Regions from separate parts of the Pseudomonas sp. BIGb0558 genome, predicted to be linked through region 2. Evidence: predicted binding sites of a transcription regulator. Region 2 holds the regulator's gene; the other holds the start of a gene.
What was found. The regulator FliA, encoded in region 2, starts transcription of late flagellar genes. The targets are predictions, from matches to a motif close to CTAAAGTTTNNNNNNNNNNNGCCGNTAA.

Region 1 (14,771 bases), on a different contig from region 2:
TGTGATCTGGTCTAAAAACACAATCTGCACTCGTAGCTCAGCTGGATAGAGTACTCGGCTACGAACCGAGCGGTCACAGGTTCGAATCCTGTCGAGTGCACCAAACAACAAAAAGCCCGCCTAGTGCGGGCTTTTTGCCGTCTGGGGTTTTTATTTCCCGCGGCGACTTTTTCTCTCGCCCATGTGTTTTCCTTTCGCGCTGCGTCGTCGCAGTTCATAGGTGCGGCCAATGCTCAGCTTTGTGTCGCAAGCGCTTGTTCTTTCCAGTTTTTTGACGTTAAAAGCGGCCGCCCGGTGTATCATTGCGCCCGTCAGCCCCGCCGGGGCTTGTGGAACACCTCCATGGACTTACCCAGTAGTTACTCAGTACCCCGTTCTACCAATCATGAATTGACTGATTGATCCTTCCGGCGTGCCCCGCTGCTGGGAGTGGAGTTCGCCTATGACCGAAGTTGAAGTAAAGAAAACACAAGAAAGCCTGCAGGATCGCCTGGCCCAAGTCGTCGAGTTGCTGCAGCGCCAGCGTGTGGTCGAAGACCTGACGCACCGCCAGGACGGCCCTAACCGTGACCGGGTCGAGAACCTGGTTCACCGGCAAAATCTCGTCGAGCTGCAACGCAAGCTCGATGACCTGCACTCCGCCGACGTCGCCTACATCCTCGAAGCCTTGCCGCTTGATGACCGCCTGACCCTGTGGCAGTTGGTCAAGGCCGATCGCGACGGCGACATCCTCCTCGAAGTATCCGACTCGGTCCGTGAAACCCTGATCGCCGACATGGACGATCATGAACTCCTGGCTGCCGCCAAGGACATGGATGCCGACGAACTCGCTGACCTGGCTTCCGAGCTGCCGCGTGATGTCGTCCATGAGCTGATGGAAACCCTCGACGGCCAGCAGCGTGAGCGTGTGCGCTCGGCGCTGTCCTACGACGAGGAGCAGGTCGGTGCGTTGATGGACTTCGAGATGGTCACCATCCGCGAAGACGTCAGTCTGGAAGTGGTTTTGCGTTACCTGCGCCGCCTCAAGGAGCTGCCAGGCCATACCGACAAACTGTTCGTGGTGGATTACGAAGGCATTCTCAAGGGCGTGCTGCCGATCAAGCGCCTGCTGGTCAATGACCCGGAGAAGAAAGTCGCTGACGTCATGGCCAGTGACCCGGTGAGTTTCCATCCCGACGAAGACGCCTACGACGCCGCCCAGGCGTTCGAGCGTTATGACTTGATCTCGGCCCCGGTGGTCGACAAGAACGGCAAGCTGATCGGTCGCCTGACCATCGATGAAATGGTCGACCTGATTCGTGAGGAGAGCGAAAGCGAAGTCCTCAACATGGCCGGTCTGCGAGAAGAAGAGGATATCTTTGCGTCGGTCTGGAAGTCCCTGCGTAACCGCTGGGCCTGGCTGGCGGTCAATCTGATCACCGCGTTTATTGCATCACGGGTCATTGGGCTGTTTGAAGGCTCCATCGAGAAGCTGGTGGCCTTGGCTGCACTGATGCCGATTGTGGCGGGGATTGGCGGTAACTCGGGTAACCAGACCATCACCATGATCGTACGCGCCATGGCGCTGGATCAGGTGGGTACCGGGCATGGCAAGCGCTTGATGCGCAAGGAGTTGGCGGTCGCGCTGATCAACGGCCTGGTGTGGGGTGGCGTCATAGGTATCGTGGCGTACCTGCTGTATGGCAGTTGGTCCCTTGGAGTGGTCATGACCGCGGCCATGACGCTTAACCTGCTGCTGGCGGCCCTGATGGGTGTTCTGATTCCAATGACCTTGGTGCGCCTTGGGCGAGACCCGGCCATGGGTGCCAGCGTGATGATCACTGCGATGACCGACAGCGGTGGTTTCTTCATCTTCCTGGGCTTGGCAACCATCTTCCTGCTTTGATCCTTTCCTCTGATCGAGGGGCGTCAGCCCCTTGATCCATGTCCCTTTCCCAAATCCCAGGCAAAAAAAAGCCAGCTCGTGGCTGGCTTTCAGCTTTCGGTTGCCAATCAGTTGGCTTCTGCGGCTGCCTCAACGTCGTGGGCGATAAGCGAGACGAGAGCATTTTGCTGGCGGTGGGAGAGCTGACGAAAACGCTGCAGCAGTTCGCGTTCGTGCAGTGACAGCTCGGGGCTGTCGAGGCGCATGCTCAGCTCGTCGCCCAGCGCACCTTCCTGAATCAGGCTTTGTTCCAGGCGTGCGATGATTTCGGAGTTCATGCTGCGGTGATGATTGCGAGCCACCTCGGCAATGCGTTCCCGCATTCCGTCTGGCAGACGTACGACGAACTTGTCAGCCGTACGGCTGGAATAAATTGCCTGTTTCAATGGGCGCATATATTTAACCGGTTAGTTCAGGGGAGCGGTTTTTGGAATTGGCCGCAAGATGCATGTTAGGACAAGACTTGCTGCCAAATGTTCAACCTGAATTGCAAAGAGGCCGCATCATGCCTCAGATTTGCCAGTTCCTTGGCGTCAATTCTGTGACAAATATTGAACCGGCTACCGGCTTTATGCCAGTACTCATTTCAAAATTTGCGGACTGGTTGGAAAACTTTCCTACGGTTGCACCCAAACGGGGGTCAAGGCCGCGGGCCCTAGGCGCAAAAGGCTTTTCGGGCGCACATCCTATAGCAATATGGCCTTTTGCCCTTAACTTTAAGATTAGTGGCAAATTGCCAATTTACGAGGTCGGAGCGACATATGGTCTGCTGTTCAGACGAGTGAACCAAGCTGTGGCAGCTATTGGGGAGGGGGACGAACGGAGGGGTTCAGCGCAGTACGGGGTCGAATTTGATACGGCGCCCAATGATGATTGCCAGTACCCACAGGCTGCCAAACACGCCGGCGACGACGAAGGCGACGGTCTGTGCATCTTGCGACACTACGTTCAGGCCGAGGCCGGCAGCGGCCAGGGCCAGTGTCAGAAACAGCCAGGCAGACTTGGTCATGGAATACTCCGGTAAGCGGTTCAGAAAACCCAGTGTTCAGTCGAAGGGGCAGCTTGGGTGCCCTGGGTCAGTTGCAGCGGTGATTGCATGTTCGGCTTCATGACTGCCAGTTGCGGGCGTTGCTGCAGGTGATGGGGGATCGCCTGGCTGACCTGCGCCGCGTCATCAGAGGTGCTGGATTGAAAATGGAACATCACCAGCGCAGCCAATGCAACGGTATTGAGGGCTAGTAGAAGTGCGCTGTTCATGGGCATGTTCTCCGCAGGTGGCTGGGCCGGACTGTATTTGTAGGATAAAGGATTGCAGGCGTCGTGCCAGTCTTTATTTGATAATAAATCCTTTAAAATCAAATAGTTAAATACTGTCCAAGTTGCATCGATGTTGCAATTTGCAATGATGGCATTTTGGGGGAGTGCATTTTGCACGATGGTCGCGAACTGCCCGCAATCATTGAGTGAGATGCGACCTGGTGTCACGGGCTTAGGCCTACACTCAAAAAGCCCACGGACGACATGACAAAATTCACCTGCGCCGTTAACATGCACGCCGTCCGTCGCCGCGCCCATGGCCGGTTGGCTGTCATTAGTCCCAGTAGCTCAATTGGATAGAGCATCCCCCTCCTAAGGGGAAGGTTGGCCGTTCGAACCGGCCCTGGGACACCAAATAACCGTTGCTGCCTCGCGGCCGAAACGTCAGAAAGCCCCGATCAGATTTATCTGGCGGGGCTTTTTTGTGGCCGAGCCCCAGCGCGCACCCGTCTTTTCAAACACCAACCGAACCTTGCCGGCGTTTCAGGTTCACACGGGAGGCAAGAGCGGGGCGGCGCAAGTATTCGTCTGCATCGTGTACCTCGCAGGTCATTGCGGAGCGTCTGACACGTAGCCAATTGGCATGAGCAAAATAATCCCCGGCAAGCGCATGTTTTGGCTGTCCGGACCTGACGACGCGGGACTATCATTCCGGCAGCCCTGAACCCCCACTGCAAGGAGCCGCTCGGAACGCCGATGCGCCAGATCTGGAAATCTTTTCGAGCCCTTTATTTTGCTTCCCTGATGATGCTGATTGGCTCCGGCCTGCTCAGTACTTACCTGGCCTTGCGCCTGGCGGCAGACCACGTCGACAGCCTGTGGGTCGGTGCGTTGATGGCTGCCAACTATTTTGGCCTGGTATTGGGGGGCAAGATCGGTCACCGCCTGATTGCCCGGGTCGGGCATATCCGCGCCTATGCCACCTGCGCCGGGATCGTCGGCGCGGCCGTGCTCGGGCATGGCCTGATCAATTGGCTGCCGGCCTGGATCGTGCTGCGGATGATCGTCGGCCTCGGCATGATGTGCCAGTACATGGTGATCGAGAGCTGGCTCAACGAGCAGGCAGACGCCAAGCAGCGGGGCGTGGTGTTCAGCGGTTATATGATCGCCTCGTACCTGGGCCTGGTGCTGGGCCAGTTGATCCTTGTGATGCACCCGCAGTTGGGGCTTGAGTTGCTGATGCTGGTCGCGCTGTGTTTTGCGCTGTGCCTGGTGCCGGTGGCGATGACTCGTCGCATTCACCCGGCGCCCTTGCATCCGGCGCCGATGGAGCCGCGCTTCTTTATCAAGCGGGTGCCGCAGTCCCTCAGTACCGTGTTGGGCGCCGGGCTGATCGTGGGTTCGTTCTATGGTCTGGCGCCGCTCTACGCGTCCCAGCAGGGGCTGACCACCGAGCAGGTCGGTCTGTTCATGGGTAGCTGCATTTTCGCCGGGCTGCTGGTGCAGTGGCCACTGGGCTGGTTGTCTGACCGCTATGACCGCGCGCTGTTGATTCGCTGCTTCGCCCTGTGCCTGGCGGTGGCCGCGTTGCCGTTGGCGATCATGAGCCAGGTGCCGCTGGAAGTGCTGTTTGTTGCCGGCTTTCTGTGTTCCCTGGTGCAGTTCTGCCTGTATCCGTTGGCCGTGGCGTTTTCCAACGACCACGTCGAGGGTGATCGCCGGGTGTCGCTCACGGCCATGCTGCTGGTCACTTACGGTGTTGGCGCCAGTATCGGCCCGCTGTTGGCCGGTGTGGTGATGAAGCTGTTTGGCAGCCATATGCTGTACGCGTTTTTCAGCCTGTGTGCGTTGATCCTGGTCTGGCGCATTCGGCCCAAGGCGGTCACCAACCTGCATCAGGTGGATGACGCACCGCTGCACCACGTGGCGATGCCCGACAGCATGTCCAGTTCGCCGCTGGTGGCGTGCCTCGACCCACGTGTGGACGAGCAGGTGGTTCAGGATCAGATGCAGACCGCCGTTCCAGACCCTGGGCCCGAGGCAGGTCCCGAGCCGGTGGAGGATGAGCCGGCACCGGTCACCGAACCCCCGGAGCATCCCGATCCGGATGATCACCCCCATGACCTGAGCAGGGCGCGCCCCTGAAAGCAAAAACGGGCAGTTCCCTTGAGGAACTGCCCGTTTTTTTGTCGCGACCTTTACTGCTTAAAGATCGTCGTCCTTGTCAAACCGGCGCGCTTCACGCTGCAGTTGGTAAACAAACCGCTCGACCTGACGCTGCACCAGGCCGCTCATGTTGTGAAAGCGCACGCCGGCGAACGTGGTGTTGATCCTTTCTTCAAAGTGCAGGTAACGCAGTTCCACCGACGTGGTCATGCTGCCAAATGGCAGGGCCGCGATGAAGCGGTCGTAGACCTGGCCCAGTTGCAGGCGCTCGGAAATATCCCCTTCGAAGCGCAATTTGCAGCCGGTGGCGGAAATATCCAGCAGCTTGCCGCTGATGGGCGCCTTGAGTTTATCGCCACCCAGCTCGACGCCTACCAGTTGAGCCAGCTTCAGGGCGGCGCGGAATGCATTGCGGCGCTGATGGTAGATCACTTCGTCGGGCATGCTGCCGCGGTAAATGCGGTGGCCGCCGGCTTCGTCAAGGGTCAGGGTGCCGTTGCTTTCCCAGGCCACCCGCACGCCATCGTGAAAACCTTCGATACGGAAAGCTTCGCCATTCTCAAGGTAGCGTTCGCCGTCACGCGGGATCATTTCGTCCAGGGCCAGCGACTTGCTGTCCCGGTCGACCTCGACCAGGTAGCTTTGAAAGCGCTGGTTGCGTTCGTGGAAGGTGATGATCAGCGGGTCGTGGCTCTCTTGCAGCATCCGCAAGGTGCCCGCGATTTCCAGCGGCGTGGTGAGTACCTTGGGTGGCTGCGGAGCATCTTCCGCGTTAAGGGTGTTGAACACGGTTCTTCCATCTCCAGACAAAATACGACTACACGCAAGTGCTGTCATTTTGCCAGCATGTGGCGCGCCTTGGATAGGGCGCGCTCAAACTGGTTTCAGGCTTGGCTGCGGGTGCTTGGCTTGGCCAGGCGTGAGGTGGAGCCTTGAGCGTTGTAGAGGGCCGGAGGCTCGCCGCCGTGGAGGATACGCAACTGATTGGCGGTCGTGGCTTGTTGAAGCTGGATCGCCTGGCCGTTGACGGTATTGGTCTCCTGGCACAGGGTCAGCAACTGGTTGAGTTCTTTGCTCTGGGCCAGCAACTGGTCGCCGACCGTGGAGTGGCTGGCGAGTTGCTCCAGGCCTTTGTGGTCGGCAGGCAGGCCCAGGCTGACGAGAATCTGGCTGCGTTTCTTGCCGTGTTGTTCCAGTAGGACGATCAGCGATTGCTTGCGCGCCAGAATTTCTTCCAGCATGCGCATGTCGCGGCCGAACAGGGCCAGGGATTCTTCCCGAAGTAACTCCAGCAACTGCTGTGCGGGAGCCAAATCTTCAATGATCAGTTGTAGCAAGTTTTCGTCGTGCATGGCTGGCCTTGGGGTTTAAGCGTCCAAAAGCCTGGCGCAGGCCTTTGCCTAGCGCTCGGCTTCGAAGTTAAGCAGCTTGCTGGCTACACGGTTGCTGTCGACCTTATAGCTGCCATCGGCAATCGCCTGCTTCAATTCGGCCACGCGGGCTTTATTGACAACCGGCTGATCGCTCAGCGAGTCAGTGACCTTCTGCAACTGTTGAGCCTCATTGCTCAGGTGTACCGATTCCCCGCTTTGGCTGGCACCGGCCTGTTCTGTCTTGGCAGGCAGAGGCTGGGACTTGGCTTCAACGCCGTCTTTGGCACCGCTGGTGCGCGAAGAGCCGGGCGTTGGCAGGGCGTTATTCAAACGACTGAAATCGATGACCATGTTAAAAAAACCTCTGGGTATTTGGACGCTTGCCATGTTTTCGGCCATACCCGGACAAACTTTAGGCTCGATTGACAATAAACCTAGGCACGATGCTGCTGTGGGCACAGTGTAGGAAAAGCTGGCGTCCTATGCCAGCGATCTATAAAGCCACCTCAACCTGCCCCGGTGCAGTCACCCGGGCCTTGATCACGCGGTTGGAATTGAGGTTCTTGACGCGAATCTGTTCACTCATGCCGCCATTGGACAAGGCTTCCCCCGGCATTTTTACGTTCAGGCCGCCGCTGCTGGCGGAAATCACCACCTGGTCACCTTTGCGCACCACTTCGGCCTGTTCAAGATTGACCAGGGTAATCACCTGATCGGTGACCATTGGTCGGGTAAGTTTCTGCCCGATGGCCTGGTCGACGGACGTGAGGTAGCTCTGGGTGATCAGGCTGATGTCCCGTTCACGCATCGCAACGTCCTCATAACCAATGATTCCAGTGCGTTTCAGTGGCCGGGTAACTACGACTACGTCGCGGAACAGTTTGACCTGGGCCGGCACATACACCGTCCAGGGCGAGGCGCCTTCACAGCGCACCTTCACGGTCACGCGCCCGATGGGTTGGGCCGGGCTTTCCAGGGAGGCCGTCAATTCCCTGTCGCACATGGGCATGCGCAGGCGCGGATCCAGTTGGTTGACCTGGATTTCATAGCGCCCGGGCGTCTGTGTGGTGGCCAGATAATCTTCTACAGTGAACTCAAGAAAGCCTTGAGTGACGCCGATAAGCAGATCAGGCAAGGTGACGTTATCGGCACGGGCCGGTTGGCCCGCCGCCAAGGCAAGCAACGCCATCGAGACGCAGAGCAATCTGCGGTACTGTGGGGATCGGAGGCGTCGGGAAACTGTCGTTTTGATGTCCATGGCCAATAAAAAAGCAAAGCTCGTGCCGTTTAGTGTTGGGTACGCGTCGTACCCCTAAGTTTTAGCGTAGGAGTCTGGGCATGGCCGGTGTAATGGATTCAGTAAACCAGCGCACACAGCTGGTGGGGCAGAATCGCCTGGAGTTGCTGCTGTTCCGTCTGGACGGCAAGCAGCTTTACGGGATTAACGTCTTCAAGGTTCGGGAAGTGCTGCAGTGTCCCAAGCTGACAATAATGCCCAAGTCCAGTCCCGTGGTGTGTGGTGTGGCCAACATCCGTGGCGCGACCATCCCGATTCTTGACCTGGCCATGGCCACCGGTTCGGCGGGTTTGCAGGACCGCGAAAGTCCATTCGTGATCATCACCGAGTACAACACCAAGACCCAGGGGTTCCTGGTGCGCTCGGTAGAGCGCATCGTCAACATGAACTGGGAAGAGATTCATCCGCCGCCCAAGGGCACCGGCCGCGATCACTACCTCACGGCCGTGACGCGGGTCGACAACCAGTTGGTGGAAATCATCGACGTGGAGAAAATCCTCGCCGAAGTGGCCCCGACCTCGGAGGCGATTTCGGTCGGCGTAGTAGACGCCGAGACCGCGCACAAGGCGATCTCGCTGCGGGTGCTGACGGTGGACGACTCCTCGGTGGCGCGCAAGCAGGTGTCCCGTTGCCTGCAAACGGTTGGCGTTGAAGTGGTGGCGCTCAATGACGGTCGCCAGGCCCTGGATTACCTGCGCAAGCTGGTGGATGAGGGCAAGAAGCCGGAAGAAGAATTCCTGATGATGATCTCCGACATCGAGATGCCGGAAATGGACGGCTACACCCTCACGGCCGAGATACGCAACGACCCACGCATGCAAAAACTACATATCATCCTGCATACTTCGTTGTCCGGTGTATTCAATCAGGCGATGGTCAAGAAGGTCGGTGCCGATGACTTCCTGGCCAAATTCCGTCCTGATGACCTGGCATCCCGGGTAGTCGACCGGATCAAGGCAGCAGATCACGGCTAGGGGCTTTTTCCCTGGCGGTCACACGATTTAAGAGGCGGTATCATTGTCTACGGGTAATTTGGATTTCGAACAGTTCCGGGTCTTCCTGGAAAAAGCCTGTGGCATATTGCTCGGTGAAAACAAGCAGTACCTGGTATCCAGCCGTCTCAACAAACTGATGGAGCAGCAAGGCATCAAGTCCCTCGGGGAACTTGTGCAGCGGATCCAGGGCCAGCCACGCAGCGGGCTCAAGGAGATGGTGGTCGATGCCATGACCACCAACGAAACCTTATGGTTTCGTGACACCTATCCGTTTGAAGTGCTCAAGAACAAGGTACTGCCGGAGGCGATCAAGGCCGCTCCGGGCCAGCGCCTGCGTATCTGGTCGGCGGCCTGTTCGTCGGGGCAGGAGCCGTATTCGATTTCGATGTCCATCGACGAGTTCGAGCGGACCAACATGGGCCAGTTGAAGGCCGGGGCGCAAATCGTGGCCACGGACCTGTCCGGCACCATGCTCACCAACTGCAAGACCGGCGAATACGACAGCCTGGCGCTGGGGCGCGGGTTGTCCCAGGAGCGCTTGCAGCGCTTCTTCGATCCCAAGGGTGCGGGGCGTTGGGCGGTGAAGGCGCCGATCAAGAGCCGGGTGGAGTTTCGCTCGTTCAACCTGCTGGACAGTTACGCCAGCCTGGGCAAGTTCGACATGGTGTTTTGCCGCAACGTGCTGATCTACTTCTCGGCCGAGGTGAAGAAAGACATTCTGTTGCGCATCCACGGCACCCTCAAGCGCGGCGGTTATCTGTTCCTTGGCGCGTCCGAGGCGCTGAACGGTTTGCCGGATCATTACCAGATGGTGCAGTGCAGCCCTGGGATCATCTACCAGGCCAAGTGATGAATGCTTGAGCAAAAAGGGAGGCCTGCACAGGCCTCCCTTTTTTTATGGCCGCAAAGCGGCAAGCCGTCATTGCCGCTTTACTGGCGTTTCGCGGAAACCCTTTGCCGCTTTTCTGGCATTGCCGCCGGCAATTTCCTCGCAAACCCTTGTAATACGGGCCTCGAGAGAATTGGCATGCCGATTGCTATAACCCTGTTACGAAAAGCAGGTCAGCCCCTAAAGGTTTCCGCCATGAGCATCAGCTTCGATAAAGCGCTCGGTATCCACGAACAAGCCCTGGGCTTCCGCGCCCAGCGTGCCGAAGTCCTGGCCAACAACATTGCCAACGCCGACACCCCGAACTACAAGGCTCGGGACCTGGACTTCTCTGCTGTGCTCGCCGCCCAGCAAGACAAGACCAAGAACGGCACCTTCGCCTTGAATATGACCAACAGCCGTCATATCGAAGCGCAGGGCCTGGGCAATGGTGACGAGTCACTGCTGTATCGCACGCCGATGCAACCGTCGATCGACCAGAACACCGTGGACGCCCAGCTGGAGCAATCGGCCTACGCCGAGAACTCGGTGAACTTCCAGGCCAGCTTCACCCTGCTCAACAGCAAATTCAAAGGGCTGATGTCAGCCCTGCGTGGAGAGTAAGCCATGTCCCTCGCCAGTGTTTTCAATATTGCCGGTAGTGGCATGAGCGCCCAGACCACGCGCCTCAACACCGTCGCCAGTAACATCGCCAACGCCGAGACCGTGTCCTCGAGCATTGACCAGACCTACCGTGCCCGGCACCCGGTGTTCGCCACCATGTTTCAGGGCGGCCAAGGCGGCCAGAGCGGCAGCGGCGATTCGCTGTTCCAGAACCAGGATGCCGCAGGCCAGGGCGTGCAGGTGCTCGGTGTAGTCGAAGACCAGAGCAACCTCGAAGCCCGTTACGAGCCGAATCACCCCGCCGCCGACGCCAAAGGGTACGTGTACTACCCCAACGTCAATGTGGTCGAGGAAATGGCTGACATGATTTCCGCCAGCCGCTCGTTCCAGACCAACGCGGAAATGATGAACACCGCCAAAACCATGATGCAGAAAGTCCTGACCCTGGGTCAGTGATAAGGGGCGCCAAATAATGGCCATTGTTGATACCAGTTCGACCAACACGGCGGTCCAGGACCTTTTCAATTCCAAGGTCAAGACGGCGACAGATAACACCAGTGTTGACAGCGCCGTCAGCTCGGCGACGGGCAACCAGGCGATGGGCAAGGATGCGTTCCTGCAATTGCTGGTGACCCAGCTGAAAAACCAGGACCCGCTGTCGCCCCAGGACAATGGCGCGTTCGTGGCACAGCTGGCGCAGTTCAGCAGCCTGGAAGGCATCAACAACCTGAATGACACGGTGAACGCGATTTCCGGCAACTTCAGCTCCTCTCAGGCGCTGCAGGCTTCGTCGCTGGTGGGTCGCTCGGTGATCACTCAAACCGACAAGGCCATGGTTGATACCAGCAAGAGCATGACCGGCTCCGTGGCGGTGACGGCGGCGACGGGCAACGTCTCCGTCAAGATCACCGACAAGGACGGCAACGTGGTTCGCACCATCGACATGGGCGCCCAGAGCGCCGGCAATTCCAGCTTCGTCTGGGACGGCAAGAACGATGCGGGCGAAACGGCACCGGCCGGTACTTACACCTTCAATGCCACCACCAAGAGCGACACGGGTGACTCGGTTGCCCTGGCCACCTCGCTGCCAGCAACGGTGACCAGCGTGACCCTGGGCACAAACGGCGCCGAAATGGTGCTCAACCTGGCAGGCGGCATGGGCAGTATCAAGCTGTCGCAAATTCAGACTATCGGTACATAGAGCCGGCTAACTACGGCAAAAGGAGAGAACAATGTCTTTTAATATCGGCCTTAGCGGTCTCTATGCGGCCAACAAACAGCTGGACGTGACCGGCAACAACATCGCCAACGTCGCGACCACCGGCTTCAAGTCGTCCCGCGCGGAATTCTCGGATATCTACGCGGCGTCCAAGCTGGGCACCGGCCAGAACAGCATCGGTAACGGTGTGAACCTGGCGGCAGTGTCCCAGCAATTCACCCAGGGTGACGTCAACAACAGCGGCGGCACGCTGGACATGGCGATCCAGGGCGGCGGCTTCTTCGTGCAGAAGGGCAGCGACGGTTCGCTGGAATACACCCGTAACGGTGCCTTCCGTGCCGACAAGGACGGCTACATCACCAACAACACCGGTACCTCGCGCCTGCAAGGCTACGCGGCGGATGCAGACGGCAACATCCAGAAGGGTGGCTTGACCGACCTGCAACTCAACCTGTCGTACCTGCCGCCGAAGGCGTCCACCAAGGTGGACTCCACCAGTAACCTGAACTCTTCGGAAACCAAGATCGATCAGACCGCCAAGCCGTTCGATCCGACCGATACCACCACGTTCACCACCCAGTACAGCACCACGTTGTATGACACTCAGGGTAACGCGCACCCGATGGTGCAGTACCTGGTCAAGACCGACGACAATACCTGGAAATCCTACACGCTGATCGACGGTCGCAACCCGGACGGCTCCTCGCCTACCGGCACGCCTTCCACTCCACCCGTTGCGTCGACACTGACCTTTGACTCCTCCGGCAAGCTCTCGAGCATTGTTACCGGTGGTGTGTCTGGCACAACCCTGACCATTGCCGGTTGGGTGCCGGGTACCGTGACCGATGGCGTATGGAAGGCCAATGGCGCGGCAGCCAACCCGACGGGCATTGCCGTCAACATGGCGAACATTACCCAGTACAACTCGGCTACCTACCGCAACCCGCCGACCACTGATGGCTACGCCACCGGTCAAATCACCGGGCTGAAAATCGACGGCAGCGGTGTACTCTTCGCCACCTTCAGCAACCAGCAGAGCAAGGCCATCGGCCAGATCTCCCTGGCCAGCTTCAACAACGAGCAGGGCCTGCAGCCAGCCGGCGGCACCACCTGGAAAGAAACCTTCGCGTCGGGCCAGCCGGGTTTTGATACCCCGCAAGTCGGCACCCTGGGTTCGATCGTGGCCAACTCCCTGGAGAACTCCAACGTCAACCTGACCAACGAGCTGGTGGACCTGATCAAGGCCCAGAGCAACTATCAGGCGAACGCCAAGACCATCTCCACTCAAAGCACCATCATGCAGACCATCATCCAGATGACCTGATGCTGTCGCTTTAACCCGCAATACTGGAAGAGCCCCTCGTCGAGGGGCTTTTTTTTGCCTGTCGATTGGCCAGGCTTTCACTGGAGCACATGTTTTTGGTGGAACGCCCTACGCCTGTTTTGCCACCCACGAAGCCAAGAAGGGCGACGTCAATGGGGGGGGGCAGGGCATGGCGCGAGTGTTGGTTTCAGGCGGTGCTATTGGTGGGGTGAGTCACTCAGGTCTGGGGGCGCGGTCGGAGCGGCCGGGCGATTTGAAAAATAATGATGTATCTAACGAAGAGTCAGTCAAAAAACTGCTCAGGGAGCTGGACGACGCCGAGAAGACTTCCAAGAGCCAGACCGCTCAAGACCTGCGAGACAAGCTCAATGAAGTGCGAAAGGAGATGGGTGATGAGAAATTCAAGGAAATCCTCAATAAGCTGATTGAAGAGGCTTCCGGACAGTGGCTTGAGTTTCTCAAGCAACTGCTGAAGATGTTGTTCCCGGACGCAGATGACACGCCGCCGTCCCCTGCTCAGCCACCTTCACCATCGCCAGGCGGTCGCGGCGGCGGCGGCAGGGTGGACAGGAATGATTTTCCTCCCGGCGAGTCGATGAGCAACAAACCCACCACCGAAGGGGCTAACCATTTCAACTACAAGCCCGACAACAGCAATCCCGGGAAAAAGCCCAGTACCGAGAAAAACCAGCCGGGCAATATCTGGAGCGGATTCAGTCAGGGGCCGGACGGCAATTGCATCACGGTATCAGCGATAAAGGCCGCCATGATGCAGTACGGCCAGAAGCCTACAGACGTGTTCAAGGAGGTGAAGGAGAACGGCAATGGTTTCGACGTCACCATGCGCGATGGATTCAAGCTGTTCGTGTCGCAGAACGAATTGCAGCAGGCCGCTACACAGGCTCGTTTCAAGGGTGATGATCCGGCCATGATGACCGATGCCAACTTTATGTATGCGGCAAGCGCAAAGCGGGCGCAGATTGAAAATAACGACGGTACGGCCGGAGGCAGTTTCATGGCTGCAATGAACAGCCTTAACAATGGCGAGTTTGCGCGGGAAGGCCTGGATCGCTTGGGCCTGAAGGGGCGCTACAGGCCGGCGACTGATGCCGACTTGAGAAGCAGCAAGGTGGGGACGGTGGAATACAACGGCCATTCGATGGCCGTGATCAATGGCCAGATCGAGTTGTGGGGCAGGCGCGGCGGTGTACCTCAGTCGGGTACGGCGACCGTATTGTTCTAGGCAAAAGAAAACCCCCGATACGCCATGGGCCTATCGGGGGTTTTTCAACCCTGGGTGGTTAAGCCCAGGGTGGGCTCAGCTTACTGGCAAGCTTCGCAATCCGGCTCGTCGATCGCGCAGGCTTTAGGCACTGGCGCTGGACCGGCAGGTGCGGCGAGAACCGAATCATCACCGTGGTTGCCGCCGCTGGAAACAGCGTTCAGCTTACCGGTGTTGATAGTCGATTTCTCGGTGCTGGTGGCGGCCAGGGCACGGAGGTAGTAAGTGGTTTTCAGGCCACGGTACCAAGCCATGCGGTAGGTCACGTCGAGTTTCTTGCCCGATGCGCCGGCGATGTACAGGTTCAGCGACTGAGCCTGGTCGATCCACTTCTGGCGACGGCTGGCGGCGTCGACGATCCACTTGGTGTCCACTTCGAAGGCAGTCGCGTAGAGCTCTTTGAGTTCTTGCGGGATGCGCTCGATCTGCTGCACCGAACCGT
Region 2 (14,771 bases):
GTTGGTGGGCCTGCTGGTGGCGATGTTCCAGGCCGCGACCCAGATCAACGAACAGACCTTGAGCTTCCTGCCGCGCCTGCTGGTGATGCTGATCACCCTGATCGTCGCCGGCCCGTGGCTGGTGCAAACCTTCATGGAATACATCCTGCAGTTGTACGGCAGTATTCCGCAGTTGATCGGCTGACCCCGTGAATTCAATGCTGGCGTTGACCGACACCCAGATCAGCACCTGGGTGGCGTCGTTCATCCTGCCGCTGTTCCGAGTCACGGCCGTGCTGATGACCATGCCGGTGTTCGGTACCACCCTGGTACCGCGGCGCATTCGGCTGTACTTCGCGGTGGCGATCACCGTGGTCATCGTCCCGGGCTTGCCGCCGATGCCGCCGGTGAATGCCCTGGACCTCAGCGCACTGATGCTGATCGCCGAGCAAATCATTATCGGCGCCTTGCTGGGCTTCTCCCTGACGCTGTTCTTCCAGGCCTTCGTGATCGCCGGGCAAATCATCTCGATCCAGATGGGCATGGGCTTCGCGTCCATGGTCGACCCCACCAACGGCGTGTCGGTGGCGGTGATCGGGCAGTTCCTGACCATGCTGGTGACCTTGCTGTTCCTGGCCATGAACGGTCATCTGGTGGTGTTCGAGGTGATGACCGAAAGCTTTACCACCTTGCCGGTGGGCAGCGCCCTGGTGGTCAATCATTTCTGGGAACTGGTGGGGCGCATGAGCTGGGTGCTGGGTGCCTCGTTGTTGCTGGTATTGCCGGCGATCACCGCGCTGCTGGTGGTTAACATCGCCTTTGGCGTGATGACCCGGGCGGCGCCGCAACTGAACATCTTCTCCATCGGTTTCCCGTTGACCCTGGTGCTGGGCATGGGGATTTTCTGGGTCGGCATGGCTGACATTCTCAATCAGTATCAGCCGCTGGCCACCGACGCCTTGCAGTTTTTACGTGACTTGGCGCGGGCGCGGTAAGCCATGGCCGAGAGCGAGAGTGGCCAGGACAAAACAGAAGACCCCACGGAGAAACGAAAAAAGGACTCCCGGGAAAAGGGCGAGATTGCTCGCTCCAAAGAGCTCAACACCCTGGCGATCATGCTCGCAGGCTCCGGTGGCCTGCTGATCTATGGCGGTGGTTTGGCCCTGGACCTGATGGAGTTGATGCGCCTGAATTTTTCCCTGCCCCGTGACGTGCTGCTGAGCCCGGGTGCCATGGGCCTGTACCTGCTGCATTCGGGCAAGATCGCGATCCTGGCGGTACAGCCGATCCTGATCACCTTGCTGCTGGCGGCCTTGATCGGCCCGATCTCCCTCGGCGGCTGGCTGTTTGCTGCTGGCAGCATGGCGCCCAAGTTCAGCCGCATGAACCCGGGCCCCGGGCTCAAACGGATGTTTTCCACCAAGGCCCTGGTGGAGCTGCTCAAGGCGTTGGCCAAGTTCATTCTTATCCTGTTTGTGGCGTTGACCGTGTTGTCATCCGACATCGACGACCTGCTGCGCATCGCCCATGAGCCGATCGAGCTGGCGATCATCCACAGCGTGCAAGTGGTGGGCTGGAGTTCGCTGTGGATGGCCTGCGGGCTGATCATCATTGCTGCGGTTGATGCGCCGATCCAGCTATGGGAGAGCCACAAGAAACTGCTGATGACCAAGCAGGAAGTGCGCGACGAGCACAAGGACCAGGAAGGTCGCCCCGAGGTCAAACAGCGGATTCGCCAACTGCAGCGCGAGATGTCCCAGCGCAAGATGATGGCGTCGGTGCCCGACGCCGACGTGGTCATCACCAACCCGACCCACTACGCCGTGGCGCTCAAATACGACCCGGAGAAGGGTGGGGCGCCGATGTTGCTGGCCAAGGGCAGCGACTTCACGGCGTTGAAAATCCGTGAGATTGCCGTGGCCAACGACATTTTGCTGCTGGAGTCGCCGGAGTTGGCACGGTCGATCTTCTACTCCACCGATCTGGACCAGGAGATCCCGGCCGGGTTGTATCTGGCGGTGGCGCAGGTGTTGGCGTACGTCTACCAGATCCGCCAGTACCGCGCGGGCAAGGGCAAGCGGCCGGATCCGCTCAAGGATCTGCCGATTCCGCCGGATTTGCGTCGGGATTCCTGATCTTGTAGCGCCGCCCCCGGCCTCATCGCGGGCAAGCCCGGCTCCTACATGTTGACCGCGTTCTCCCAGCCAACTCGCTCAACTGTGGGAGTCGGGCTTGCCCGCGATGGCGTCCGCCCAGGCAACAAAAATCTCCTGAGCGCTCCCGCAATTGCATCTGGCAACGTTTAAGTCGCAGCCGAGGACGCTCGACGCCCGCCCGCTGCGTACCTGTCGGACGTTTCGCCATCACCCGCGAACGAGCGTGTGTGGCGAGGGAGCTTGCTCCCGCTGGGGTGCGAAGCGCCCCCAATGAAGCTATCGCGGTTATTCAGGCAAAACGCGTAAGCCGTTCTGGGGCTGCTGCGCAGCCCAACGGGAGCAAGCTCCCTCGCCACAGGTGATGCGCGTACGGCGGTAGCTCTTTGCTGTCCGTGGGACCGATCCGCCTCCCCAAGCAAAAGTTGGAAGGCTTCTTGCAGTAGCGCCTCCAGGACGCCTCCCGGCGTCAAAAGTTTGCTTCAAGGACACGAGGAATACCGGTGGATCGCTCTCAAATGCTCAGCACGGCCCGTGGCACCCTGACTGACCTCTCGCGAGGCAATCTGGGTGTGCCGTTGTTGTTGCTGGTGATGCTGGCAATGATGATGTTGCCGATGCCGCCGTTCCTGCTGGACGTGTTTTTCACCTTCAACATCGCCCTGTCCGTCGTGGTGCTGCTGGTGTGCGTATACGCCCTGCGACCGCTGGATTTCGCGGTGTTCCCGACGATTCTGCTGATTGCCACCCTGTTGCGGCTGGCGCTTAACGTGGCCTCCACCCGGGTGGTGATGCTCCACGGCCAGGACGGCCACGCCGCCGCGGGCAAGGTGATCCAGGCCTTCGGTGAGGTGGTGATCGGCGGTAACTACGTGGTCGGTATCGTAGTTTTCGCCATCTTGATGATCATCAACTTCGTGGTGGTGACCAAGGGCGCCGGGCGGATTTCCGAGGTGAGCGCGCGTTTCACCCTCGACGCGATGCCCGGCAAACAGATGGCCATCGACGCCGACCTCAACGCCGGCCTGATCGACCAGAACCAAGCCAAGACCCGCCGTCTTGAAGTCGCCCAGGAAGCCGAGTTCTACGGTTCCATGGACGGTGCCAGCAAATTCGTGCGCGGCGACGCCATCGCCGGCCTGCTGATTCTGTTTATCAACCTGATCGGCGGCATGGCAGTCGGTATTTTCCAGCACGGCATGACCTTCGGCGATGCGGGCAAGGTTTACGCCCTGCTGACCATCGGTGACGGTTTAGTGGCGCAATTGCCATCACTGTTGTTATCTACAGCTGCGGCGATCATGGTGACCCGTGCTTCGGGCTCCGAAGACATGGGCAAGCAGATCAGCCGGCAGATGTTTGCCTCGCCCAAGGCGCTGGCCGTGGCGGCGGGCATCATGGCGATCATGGGGATCGTGCCGGGCATGCCCCATGTGTCGTTCCTGAGCATGGCCGCCATGGCCGCCGGTGGTGCCTACCTGTTCTGGAAAAAGCAAAACAACATCAAAGTGATTGCCCAGCAGGAAGTGGCGCGCCAGCAGGAACTGCTGCCATCGCCGGCCCGGGCCCAGGAAACCAAGGAGTTGGGCTGGGACGACGTAACCCCGATCGACATGATCGGCCTGGAAGTCGGCTACCGCCTGATTCCCCTGGTGGATCGCAACCAGGGCGGTCAATTGCTGGCGCGGATCAAGGGCGTGCGCAAGAAGCTGTCCCAGGACCTGGGCTTCCTGATGCCCACCGTGCACATCCGCGACAACCTGGATTTGGCCCCGAGCGCCTATCGCCTGACCCTGATGGGGGTGATCCTGGCCGAAGCCGAGATCTACCCGGACCGCGAACTGGCGATCAACCCTGGCCAGGTATTCGGCAGCCTCAACGGGATTACCGCCAAAGATCCGGCTTTTGGCCTGGACGCGGTATGGATCGAAATCAGCCAGCGCAGCCAGGCGCAGTCGCTGGGCTACACCGTGGTAGACGCCAGCACCGTGGTTGCCACCCACCTCAACCAGATTCTGTACAAGCACTCTCACGAGTTGATCGGCCACGAAGAAGTCCAGCAACTCTTGCAATTGCTGGCCAAGGCCTCGCCAAAGCTGGCCGAAGAGCTGGTGCCTGGGGTGTTGTCCACCTCGCAACTGCTCAAGGTGCTGCAGGCGCTGCTGGCCGAGCAGGTGCCGGTGCGGGACATTCGCAGCATTGCCGAGGCTATCGCCAACAATGCCGCCAAGAGTCAAGATACTGCCGCGCTGGTGGCCGCGGTGCGCGTCGGATTGTCGCGTGCAATCGTCCAAAGCATTGTAGGGCTTGACTCCGAGCTGCCTGTGATCACCTTGGAACCAAGGTTGGAACAAATATTGCTCAATAGTATTCAGAAGGCAGGGCAGGGCGCTGATGAAGGCGTGTTGCTGGAGCCAAGCATGGCCGAGAAGCTGCAGCGTTCACTGATTGACGCCGCCCAACGCCAGGAAATGGAAGGTCATCCGGTGATCCTGCTGGTAGCAGGGCCGGTGCGGGCGATGTTGTCGCGGTTTGGACGCCTGGCTATTCCGAATTTGCATGTATTGGCTTACCAGGAAATTCCTGACAATAAGCAAGTGACTATCGTCGCGACAGTAGGGCCCAACGGCTGAGGTAGTGGGATATGCAAGTGAAGCGTTTTTTCGCCGCCGATATGCGTCAGGCCATGAAACTGGTACGTGATGAATTGGGCGCCGACGCTGCGATTATCGGTAACCGTCGTATTGCCGGCGGCGTCGAGCTGACGGCTGCCCTGGATTACAAGCCCTCGGCCCTGGCGCCGCGTGTGCCGAACATGGAACTGGAAGACGAGCTGCGCAAGACCGCTTCGCGCATTGTCTCGGCCCAGGCTGAACTGAGCATGCGTGGCGACAGCGATGCCACCACCAATCGCCAGCTGTTTGCCGGCCTGCCGCTGACGGCGTCCGAGCCTCTGGTAGAGCCGACCTTCGTTGAACCGCCGCGTCCTGCTGCGCCCGCCCCGGCGCCGACGGTGGACCAGCGTGTGTTCGACTCGATGCGTTTTGAGCTCAACGGCCTGCGTGAATTGCTGGAAGTGCAGTTGGGCTCCCTGGCCTGGAACCAGTTGCAGGGCAGCCAGCCGCAACAGGCCAACCTGTGGCGTCGCCTGCAACGCATCGGCCTGTCTGGCCCGTTGTCCCGCGACCTGCTGCAACTGACCACCCAGATTGAAGACCCCAAGCAGGCCTGGCGCATGCTCCTGGCTCACCTGGCGCGGATGATCGTGACCCCGGAAATCGAACCCCTGGAAGAAGGCGGCGTGATTGCCATGGTCGGTCCTGCCGGCATGGGCAAGACCACCACCCTGGCCAAGCTGGCGGCGCGTTATGTGCTCAAGTACGGCGCGCAGAATATCGCCCTGGTGAGCATGGACAGCTACCGCATCGGCGCCCAGGAGCAGCTCAAGACCCTGGGCCGTATCCTCAATGTGCCGGTGACCCATGTCGACCCGGGCCAGTCCCTGGCCAATGCCCTCGACCCGCTGCTGCGCAAGCGCGTGGTACTGATCGACACCGCCGGCCTGCAAGCCAGCGACCCGGCCCTGCGCATGCAGCTGGAAAGCCTCGCCGGGCGCGGGATCAAATCCAGAAACTATTTGGTACTTGCCACCACCAGCCAGAAGCAGGTATTGACCGCCGCGTACCACAGCTACAAGCGCTGCGGGCTGGCGGGCTGCATCCTGACTAAACTGGATGAAACGGCGAGCCTGGGTGAAGTATTGAGCCTGGCTATCAGTCATGAATTACCGGTCGCCTACCTGACCGACGGGCCGCGGATCCCGGATGATTTGCATCTGCCGCGCCGTCATCAGTTGGTCAGCCGGGCTGTCAGCGTGCAAATGCAGGAAGAACCCAGTGAGGAAGCGATGGCCGACATGTTCGCTGACCTCTACCACAGCCCGAACAAACGAGTCGGCTGAGGTCAACATGAACACAGTGCAAAGTATCTACATCGATGGTCTGCCAGCAGTTCCCGCGGCCAACTTATGTAGCCTGCGTCTAAGCAAGACAAGGTAAAGAAATAAAATGGGCAGCATGCATCCCGTACAGGTGATCGCGGTGACCGGCGGCAAAGGTGGCGTCGGGAAAACTAACGTGTCAGTGAATTTGTCCCTGGCCCTGGCAGAGCTTGGCCGTCGGGTCATGCTGCTGGATGCTGACCTGGGTCTGGCGAACGTCGACGTTCTGCTGGGACTGACGCCCAAACATACCCTGGCCGATGTGATCGAAGGCCGCTGTGAGCTGCGCGACGTGCTGTTGCAGGGCCCCGGCGGGATTCGTATCGTGCCGGCTGCCAGCGGCACCCAGAGCATGGTGCACCTGAGCCCGGCGCAACACGCCGGCCTGATTCAGGCGTTCAGCGACATCGGCGACAACCTCGACGTGCTGGTGATCGACACCGCCGCCGGGATCGGCGAGTCCGTGGTCAGCTTCGTGCGCGCAGCCCAGGAAGTGCTGCTGGTGGTGTGCGATGAACCCACCTCGATCACCGACGCCTACGCCCTGATCAAACTGCTCAACCGTGACTACGGCATGAACCGCTTCCGCGTACTGGCCAACATGGCTCAAAGCCCGCAAGAGGGGCGCAATCTGTTCGCCAAGTTGACCAAGGTCACGGATCGCTTCCTCGATGTCGCCTTACAATACGTCGGCGCAGTTCCCTACGACGAGTGCGTACGCAAGGCCGTGCAAAAGCAGCGTGCGGTCTATGAAGCGTTCCCGCGTTCGAAGTGCGCATTGGCGTTCAAGGCTATTGCCCAGAAGGTCGATACCTGGCCGTTGCCCGCCAATCCCCGGGGGCATCTGGAGTTTTTCGTCGAGCGTTTGGTGCATCAGACGAGCGCAGGACCGGTGCTATGACAGCCAGCGGCTACAACCTTTACAAGAAGTCGGCACGTGACAGTCAGGTCGAGTTGATCGAGCGCTACGCGCCTCTGGTCAAGCGCATTGCCTATCACTTGCTGGCACGCCTGCCAGCCAGCGTCCAGGTCGAGGACTTGATCCAGGCCGGGATGATCGGCTTGCTCGAAGTGTCGACCAAGTACGACGCGAGCAAGGGCGCAAGTTTCGAGACATACGCGGGTATCCGTATCCGTGGGGCCATGCTCGATGAAGTGCGTAAAGGTGATTGGGCGCCGCGTTCCGTGCACCGCAATACGCGGATGGTGAGTGACGCAATTCGCTCAATTGAAGCAAAAACCGGTCGCGACGCTAAAGATCACGAAGTTGCGGCCGAACTCCAATTGAGTCTCGACGATTACTACGGGATTTTGAACGATACCTTGGGCAGCCGCCTGTTCAGTTTCGACGACCTTTTACAGGACGGCGAACATGAAGGGTTGCACGAGGACGGCGCGAGTGCCCATCTCGAACCGTCGCGCGATCTGGAAGATGAACGCTTCCAGACTGCGCTGGCGGACGCGATTGCCAATTTGCCGGAGCGTGAGCGACTGGTGTTGGCGCTGTACTACGACGAAGAGCTGAACCTCAAGGAAATCGGTGAGGTCCTGGGAGTCAGCGAATCGCGGGTCAGCCAGTTACACAGCCAGTGCGCAGCCCGCTTGCGGGGGCGTTTGGGAGAGTGGCGAGCGCGCTGACAGGCAGTGTGGGGACACTGCGAACGATACCGTCCAGGCCTTGCGCCCGGACGGGCTTGGCCCGTGGTGCGCCCCCGGTAGTCCTTTTTGTGTAACGCCTGTTGATTGATATGGCGCGCCCAGGTGCTGGGCGCGTTTAAGACTGCTTGGAGGTCGAATTGGACAAGAACATGAAAATCCTCATCGTTGATGACTTCTCAACGATGCGGCGGATCATAAAAAACCTGTTGCGTGACCTTGGGTTCACTAACACGGTCGAGGCGGATGACGGCATTACGGCGATTCCGATCCTCAACAGCGGGAGCATCGACTTTCTGGTAACGGACTGGAACATGCCGGGCATGACCGGTATCGATCTGCTGCGCCACGTGCGCGCTGATGAAAAACTGCGCAGCCTGCCTGTGCTGATGGTGACCGCTGAAGCCAAGCGTGAACAGATCATCGAAGCCGCCCAGGCCGGGGTCAACGGCTACGTGGTCAAGCCATTCACTGCACTGGCCTTGAAAGAGAAGATCGAAAAAATCTTCGAACGCATCGGTCATTGATGCTGCCACGGGGGAGCTATGGAGCATAAAGAATCATCGCAGGCCGACTTCGAGTCGACCCTGAAAAAACATGCTCATCAACTCGTCGAAAGCCTTGAGAAAGGCCAGTTCGGTGACGCGGTGCAGTTAATCCATGAGCTCAACCAGACCCGTGACCGCGGCCTGTACCAGGAAGTGGGCAAGCTCACCCGTGAGTTGCACAGTGCGATCGTCAATTTCCAGATTGACCCGCACATGCCCCAGGCCGAAGAAATCTCGCAGATCACTGATGCCACCGAACGCCTGTCCTATGTGGTCAGGCTGACTGAGGCGGCGGCCAACCGCACCATGGACCTGGTGGAAAACGCCACGCCTCTGGTCAACGGCATGGCCAGTGAAGCCAAGGCCCTGAGCAACGATTGGGGCCGGTTCATGCGTCGGGAAGTGGGCGCTGAAGAGTTTCGTGAACTGGCGCGTCGGGTCGAGGGCTTTTTGTCCCGCAGCGAGCAGGAAAACCGCACGGTTTCCAGCAACCTCAATGACATTCTGCTGGCCCAGGATTACCAGGACCTCACCGGTCAGGTGATCAAGCGCGTGACCCAATTGGTCACCGAAGTGGAAAGCAACCTGCTCAAACTGGTGTTGATGGCGGGTCAGGTTGACCGGTTTGCCGGCATCGAACATGACCGCGAAGCGATCCTTTCTGAAAAAGATCCACAAAAACACCTCGCCAAGGGTGAAGGTCCGCAGATTCATGCCGATAAACGTGAAGACGTTGTATCCGGGCAAGACGACGTAGACGATTTGCTGTCCAGTTTAGGCTTCTAAGGAGCACACCCATGAGCTTCGGCGCCGATGAAGAAATCCTTCAGGATTTCCTTGTAGAGGCCGGCGAAATTTTAGAGCAACTGTCCGAACAACTGGTCGAGCTGGAAAGCCGACCGGATGATGCGAACCTGCTCAATGCAATTTTTCGCGGTTTTCACACTGTAAAAGGGGGCGCCGGCTTCCTCCAGCTCCACGAGCTGGTGGAGTGCTGTCACATCGCCGAGAACGTGTTCGACATCCTGCGCAAGGGTGAGCGGCACGTCGACTCGGAACTGATGGACGTGATTCTGGAAGCGCTGGATGCGGTCAACGGCATGTTCAGTGAAGTGCGCGAACGTGCACCCATCACTGCGGCCACGCCGGAACTGCTGGCCGCCCTGGCGCGCCTGGCGGAACCTGCGGCCAACGCGCCGGTGGTGGAAGCGGTGGCTGAACCGGTCGCCGAGCCTGCGGGCGACGTGACCGACAGCGAATTTGAACAACTGCTGGACTCGCTGAACGCCGTCAAGGCCGAAGCCGAAGCGCCCGCAGCCAGTGCGCCGGCCATGGTGCCGACCACTGAAGACATTACCGACGCCGAGTTCGAGTCGTTGCTCGACCAGTTGCACGGCAAGGGCCAGTTTGCCCCCGACGCGGTGGCCGCTGCGCCAGCGCCGACGCAAGCCGCGGCGCCTGCCAGCAATGAAATCACCGACGACGAATTTGAAGCGCTGCTGGACCAGTTGCACGGCAAAGGCTCGTTTGCCGCCGATGCGCTGCCGGAAGTTGCCGCGACTGCAACCGCTGCCGCACCGGTTGCCGCTGCCGTTGCCGCCGCGCCGGCCGCCGATGGACTGATCTCCGATCACGAATTCGAAGCCTTGCTGGATGAGCTGCACGGCAAGGGCAAGTTCACGGAAGTGGCCGGTGCTGCTGCACCGGCTGTCAGTGCCGCCGCTGCGGTGGCAACGCCGGCTCCGGTGGCCGCCAAGGCCGCTGCTGCGCCGGTGGCTGCCAAACCTGCCCCGGCTCCCGCGCCTGCGCGTGCCGCCGCTGCCCCGGCTCCCGACAAGCAACCGGCCAGTGAAGCCGAAACCACCGTGCGGGTTGATACCGCACGCCTGGACGACATCATGAACATGGTCGGCGAACTGGTGCTGGTGCGTAACCGCCTGGTGCGCCTGGGCCTGAACAGCGCCGACGAGGCCATGCAGAAGGCCGTGTCGAACCTCGACGTGGTCACTGCCGACCTACAGACCGCGGTGATGAAGACCCGGATGCAGCCGATCAAGAAAGTCTTCGGCCGCTTCCCGCGCCTGGTTCGCGACCTGGCACGCCAGCTCAAGAAAGAAATCAACCTGGAACTGGTGGGTGAAGAAACCGACCTCGACAAAAACCTTGTCGAGGCCCTGGCCGACCCGCTGGTCCACTTGGTGCGCAACGCCGTCGACCACGGCGTCGAAACGCCTGAAGAGCGCGAAGCCTCGGGCAAGAGTCGCCAGGGCAAAGTGATCCTGGCGGCCGAACAGGAAGGCGACCATATCCTGCTGTCGATCACCGATGACGGCAAAGGCATGGACCCGGCGGTACTGCGCAACATCGCGGTCAAGCGTGGCGTGATGGACAAGGACGCCGCCGACCGTCTCACCGACACCGAGTGCTACAACCTGATCTTCGCCCCGGGCTTCTCCACCAAGACCGAGATTTCCGACGTGTCGGGCCGTGGCGTGGGCATGGACGTGGTGAAGACCAAGATCAGCCAGCTCAACGGCTCGATCAACATCTACTCCACCAAGGGCCAGGGCTCGAAGATCGTCATCAAGGTGCCGTTGACCCTGGCGATCATGCCGACCCTGATGGTGATGCTGGGCAACCAGGCCTTTGCCTTCCCGCTGGTCAACGTCAACGAAATCTTCCACCTCGACCTGTCGCGCACCAACGTGGTGGACGGCCAGGAAGTGGTGATCGTGCGCGACAAGGCGTTGCCACTGTTCTACCTCAAGCGTTGGCTGGTGGCTTCGGCCAAGCATGAAGAGCAGCGCGAAGGCCATGTGGTGATTCTTTCCGTGGGCACCCAGCGTATCGGCTTTGTGGTCGATCAACTGGTGGGCCAGGAAGAAGTGGTCATCAAGCCTTTGGGCAAAATGCTGCAGGGAACCCCGGGCATGTCGGGTGCGACCATTACCGGTGACGGTCGGATCGCGCTGATTCTCGATGTTCCGAGCATGCTCAAGCGTTACGCCGCACGGCGTATTTGATTCGGCCCGGGCAGGGCGGTTGTCCCTCGCCCTGCCTAACGGAGTGTTTATGGTAGTCAAGGTCCTGGTGGTGGACGATTCAGGTTTCTTCCGCCGCCGCGTCTCGGAAATTCTTTCATCGGATTCCAATATCCAGGTGGTCGGCACGGCCACCAACGGCAAAGAGGCGATCGATCAGGCCCTGGCCCTCAAGCCGGACGTGATCACCATGGACTACGAGATGCCGATGATGGACGGCATCACGGCGGTGCGGCACATCATGCAGCGCTGCCCGACCCCGGTGTTGATGTTCTCCTCGCTCACTCACGAAGGCGCCCGGGTCACCCTGGATGCGCTGGACGCGGGCGCGGTGGACTTCCTGCCGAAGAATTTCGAAGACATCTCGCGCAACCCCGAGAAGGTCAAGCAGATGCTCTGCGAGAAGGTGCACAGCATCTCCCGCAGCAACCGTCGCAGCCTGTTCAGTGCGCCGGCGCCAGCGCCTGTTACGCCACCACCGTCAGCCCCGAGCACCTTTGGGCGCCCGGCACCTGCGCCGGTTGCGCGTCCGGCTGTGGCTCCTGTGCGTGCAACTGCGCCCACCGCGCATTCGCCGGCACCCAAGCGCAAAGCCTACAAGCTGGTGGCCATCGGTACGTCCACGGGCGGCCCGGTTGCCTTGCAGCGGGTGTTGACCCAACTGCCGGCCAACTTCCCGGCGCCGATCGTGTTGATTCAGCACATGCCGGCTGCGTTCACCAAGGCTTTCGCCGAGCGCCTGGACAAGCTGTGCCGCATCAGCGTCAAGGAGGCCGAGGATGGCGACATCCTGCGTCCGGGCCTGGCGCTGCTGGCCCCTGGCGGCAAGCAGATGATGGTCGACGGCCGTGGCGCGATCAAAATCCTGCCGGGTGACGAACGCCTGAACTACAAACCGTGTGTGGATATCACCTTCGGTTCGGCGGCCAAGTCCTACGGCGACAAAGTTCTGGCGGTGGTGTTGACCGGCATGGGCGCCGACGGCCGTGAAGGTGCACGCCTGCTCAAGCAGGGCGGCAGCGCGATCTGGGCCCAGGATGAAGCCAGCTGCGTGATCTATGGCATGCCCATGGCCATCGTCAAGGCCGACCTGGCCGACGCCGTCTACAGCCTGGACGACATCGGCAAGCATCTGGTGGAGGCCTGCCTCTAATGGATGTATTGAGCCTGATTGGCATCATCATGGCGTTTGTCGCGATTATCGGCGGCAACTACCTCGAAGGCGGCCACCTGGGTGCCCTGGCCAACGGCCCGGCGGCGTTGATCGTGATCGGCGGCACCGTGGGCGCGGCGTTGCTGCAGTCGCCCATGAGCTCGTTCAAGCGCGCGATGCAGATCCTCATCTGGATCATCTTCCCGCCACGGGTCGACCTGCCGGGTGGCATCGACCGCGTGGTCAACTGGAGCCTCACGGCGCGCAAGGAAGGCCTGCTGGGCCTGGAAGGCGTGGCCGATGCCGAGCCCGACAGCTACGCGCGCAAAGGCCTGCAATTGCTGGTGGACGGTGCCGAGCCGGAAGCGATCCGCAGCATCCTGGAAGTGGATTTCTACACCCAGGAAAGCCGCGACATCAACGCTGCCAAAGTCTTTGAAAGCATGGGCGGCTACGCGCCGACCATCGGCATCATCGGTGCGGTGATGGGCTTGATCCACGTGATGGGCAACCTGGCCGACCCGTCGCAGCTGGGCAGCGGGATTGCCGTGGCGTTCGTCGCCACCATCTACGGCGTGGCCAGTGCCAACCTGGTGTTGTTGCCGGTGGCCAGCAAGCTCAAGTCCATCGCCATGCGCCAGTCGCGTTATCGCGAGATGTTGCTCGAAGGCATCCTCTCGATTGCCGAGGGTGAAAACCCGCGCTCCATCGAATTGAAGCTCCAGGGCTTCATGGATTGATGATGGATATCGATACGGCTTCCCGCTGGCGAACGGGCTTTTTGTGGCGAGCGAGCTTGCTCGCGTCGGGTTGCGCAGCAGCCCCAACACGGGCTACTCGGCTTCGGCAGGAGAGCAGCGGTGAGCTTGTTGGGGCCGCTTCGCGCCCCAGCGCGAGCAAGCTCGCTCGCCACGGTGAGCCCTATACCCAAAAACTCGGGGAGGTTCTATGAGCCGTCGCCGCCGCGAGCCTGAAGAACACGTCAACCATGAACGCTGGCTGGTGTCCTACGCCGACTTCATTACGCTGCTGTTCGCGTTTTTTGTGGTGATGTACTCCATTTCCTCGATCAACGAAGGCAAGTACAAAGTCATTTCCCAGGCGCTGATCGGCGTGTTCAACGACGCCGACCGCGCGCTCAAGCCGATTCCCATCGGCGAAGAACGCCCCAAGACCGTGACCCCGGCCAAGCCGCTGGTCAACGACAGCGATGAAACCGCCGCCGGCATCGGTGGCACCAGCGACCCGCTGAAAAGCATCGCCGATGACATCAGCGCAGCCTTTGGTGATTTGATCGCTTCCAACCAGATGACCGTACGTGGCAACGAGTTGTGGGTGGAAATCGAGCTGAATTCCAGCCTGCTGTTCGCCAGCGCCGATGCGATGCCCAGCGACCAGGCATTCACCATCATCGACAAGGTGGCGGCGATCCTCAAACCGTTTGAAAACCCGGTCCACGTGGAAGGCTTCACCGATAACCTGCCCATCAGCACCGCGCAATACCCGACCAACTGGGAGCTGTCTTCGGCCCGCGCGGCGAGCATTGTGCGCATGCTCGCGATGCAGGGCGTGAACCCCGGGCGCCTGGCGTCGGTGGGCTACGGCGAGTTCCAGCCGGTGGCCAATAACGCTACCGCTGAAGGCCGTGCACGCAACCGTCGGGTGGTGCTGGTGGTGTCGCGCAACCTGGATGTGCGCCGCAGCCTGACCGGTACCGGCACGGCCAATGCAACACCGGATGCCGCCTTGAAGCGGGCTGGCACACAAACTGCACCAGCGCCCGTAAAGGCGCCGGTTCGCGGGAGTGCCGTCAATTCTCCGTCACCGGCTCTATAACCCCATGCAATTTCTCGGTCGAGCCTGTGCCTGCCGGGAGGAACAATCCGAATGAGAGTCTGGGCAGTTGCCAATCAAAAGGGTGGTGTCGGTAAAACCACCACGTCCATCGCCTTGGCCGGCTTGCTGGCCGAGGCCGGCAAGCGTGTGGTCGTGGTCGACCTGGACCCCCACGGCTCCATGACCAGCTATTTCGGCTACGACCCGGATGCGCTGGAACACAGTTGCTACGACCTGTTCCTGCACAAGGGCAGCGTGCCGGCCGATTTGCCGGGCCAACTGTTGCTGCCTACCAGCAATGAAAAAATCTCGTTGTTGCCCTCCAGCACCGCCCTGGCCACCCTTGAGCGCCAGTCGCCGGGGCAAAGCGGCCTGGGCCTGGTGATCGCCAAGACCCTGGCGCAG

Region 1: a site for FliA is predicted at 7,109-7,136, ahead of flgM (flagellar biosynthesis anti-sigma factor FlgM). Genes of this name have one in related genera too.

Annotation. Positions count from the first base shown of each region.
Region 1 is NZ_JANUEW010000013.1:88,526-103,296, forward strand. Features, by position in the region: tRNA gene M2400_RS17455 (tRNA-Arg) at 27-103, shown strand; gene mgtE (magnesium transporter) at 443-1,885, shown strand; gene M2400_RS17465 (Arc family DNA-binding protein) at 1,993-2,319, opposite strand; gene M2400_RS17470 (PA3371 family protein) at 2,754-2,933, opposite strand; gene M2400_RS17475 (hypothetical protein) at 2,954-3,181, opposite strand; tRNA gene M2400_RS17480 (tRNA-Arg) at 3,519-3,595, shown strand; gene M2400_RS17485 (MFS transporter) at 3,938-5,326, shown strand; gene M2400_RS17490 (flagellar brake protein) at 5,387-6,136, opposite strand; gene M2400_RS17495 (flagella synthesis protein FlgN) at 6,232-6,699, opposite strand; gene flgM (flagellar biosynthesis anti-sigma factor FlgM) at 6,748-7,071, opposite strand; gene flgA (flagellar basal body P-ring formation chaperone FlgA) at 7,214-7,978, opposite strand; gene M2400_RS17510 (chemotaxis protein CheV) at 8,059-8,991, shown strand; gene cheR (protein-glutamate O-methyltransferase CheR) at 9,035-9,862, shown strand; gene flgB (flagellar basal body rod protein FlgB) at 10,097-10,504, shown strand; gene flgC (flagellar basal body rod protein FlgC) at 10,508-10,960, shown strand; gene flgD (flagellar hook assembly protein FlgD) at 10,977-11,705, shown strand; gene flgE (flagellar hook protein FlgE) at 11,737-13,047, shown strand; gene M2400_RS17540 (hypothetical protein) at 13,217-14,290, shown strand; gene M2400_RS17545 (ribonucleoside-diphosphate reductase subunit alpha) at 14,371-14,771, opposite strand, start outside.
Region 2 is NZ_JANUEW010000011.1:82,428-97,198, forward strand. Features, by position in the region: gene fliQ (flagellar biosynthesis protein FliQ) at 1-184, shown strand, start outside; gene fliR (flagellar biosynthetic protein FliR) at 198-974, shown strand; gene flhB (flagellar biosynthesis protein FlhB) at 978-2,114, shown strand; gene flhA (flagellar biosynthesis protein FlhA) at 2,651-4,765, shown strand; gene flhF (flagellar biosynthesis protein FlhF) at 4,777-6,093, shown strand; gene fleN (flagellar synthesis regulator FleN) at 6,200-7,033, shown strand; gene fliA (RNA polymerase sigma factor FliA) at 7,030-7,770, shown strand; gene M2400_RS15615 (chemotaxis response regulator CheY) at 7,941-8,315, shown strand; gene M2400_RS15620 (protein phosphatase CheZ) at 8,334-9,122, shown strand; gene M2400_RS15625 (chemotaxis protein CheA) at 9,134-11,359, shown strand; gene M2400_RS15630 (chemotaxis response regulator protein-glutamate methylesterase) at 11,409-12,530, shown strand; gene M2400_RS15635 (flagellar motor protein) at 12,530-13,270, shown strand; gene motD (flagellar motor protein MotD) at 13,479-14,366, shown strand; gene M2400_RS15645 (ParA family protein) at 14,418-14,771, shown strand, end outside.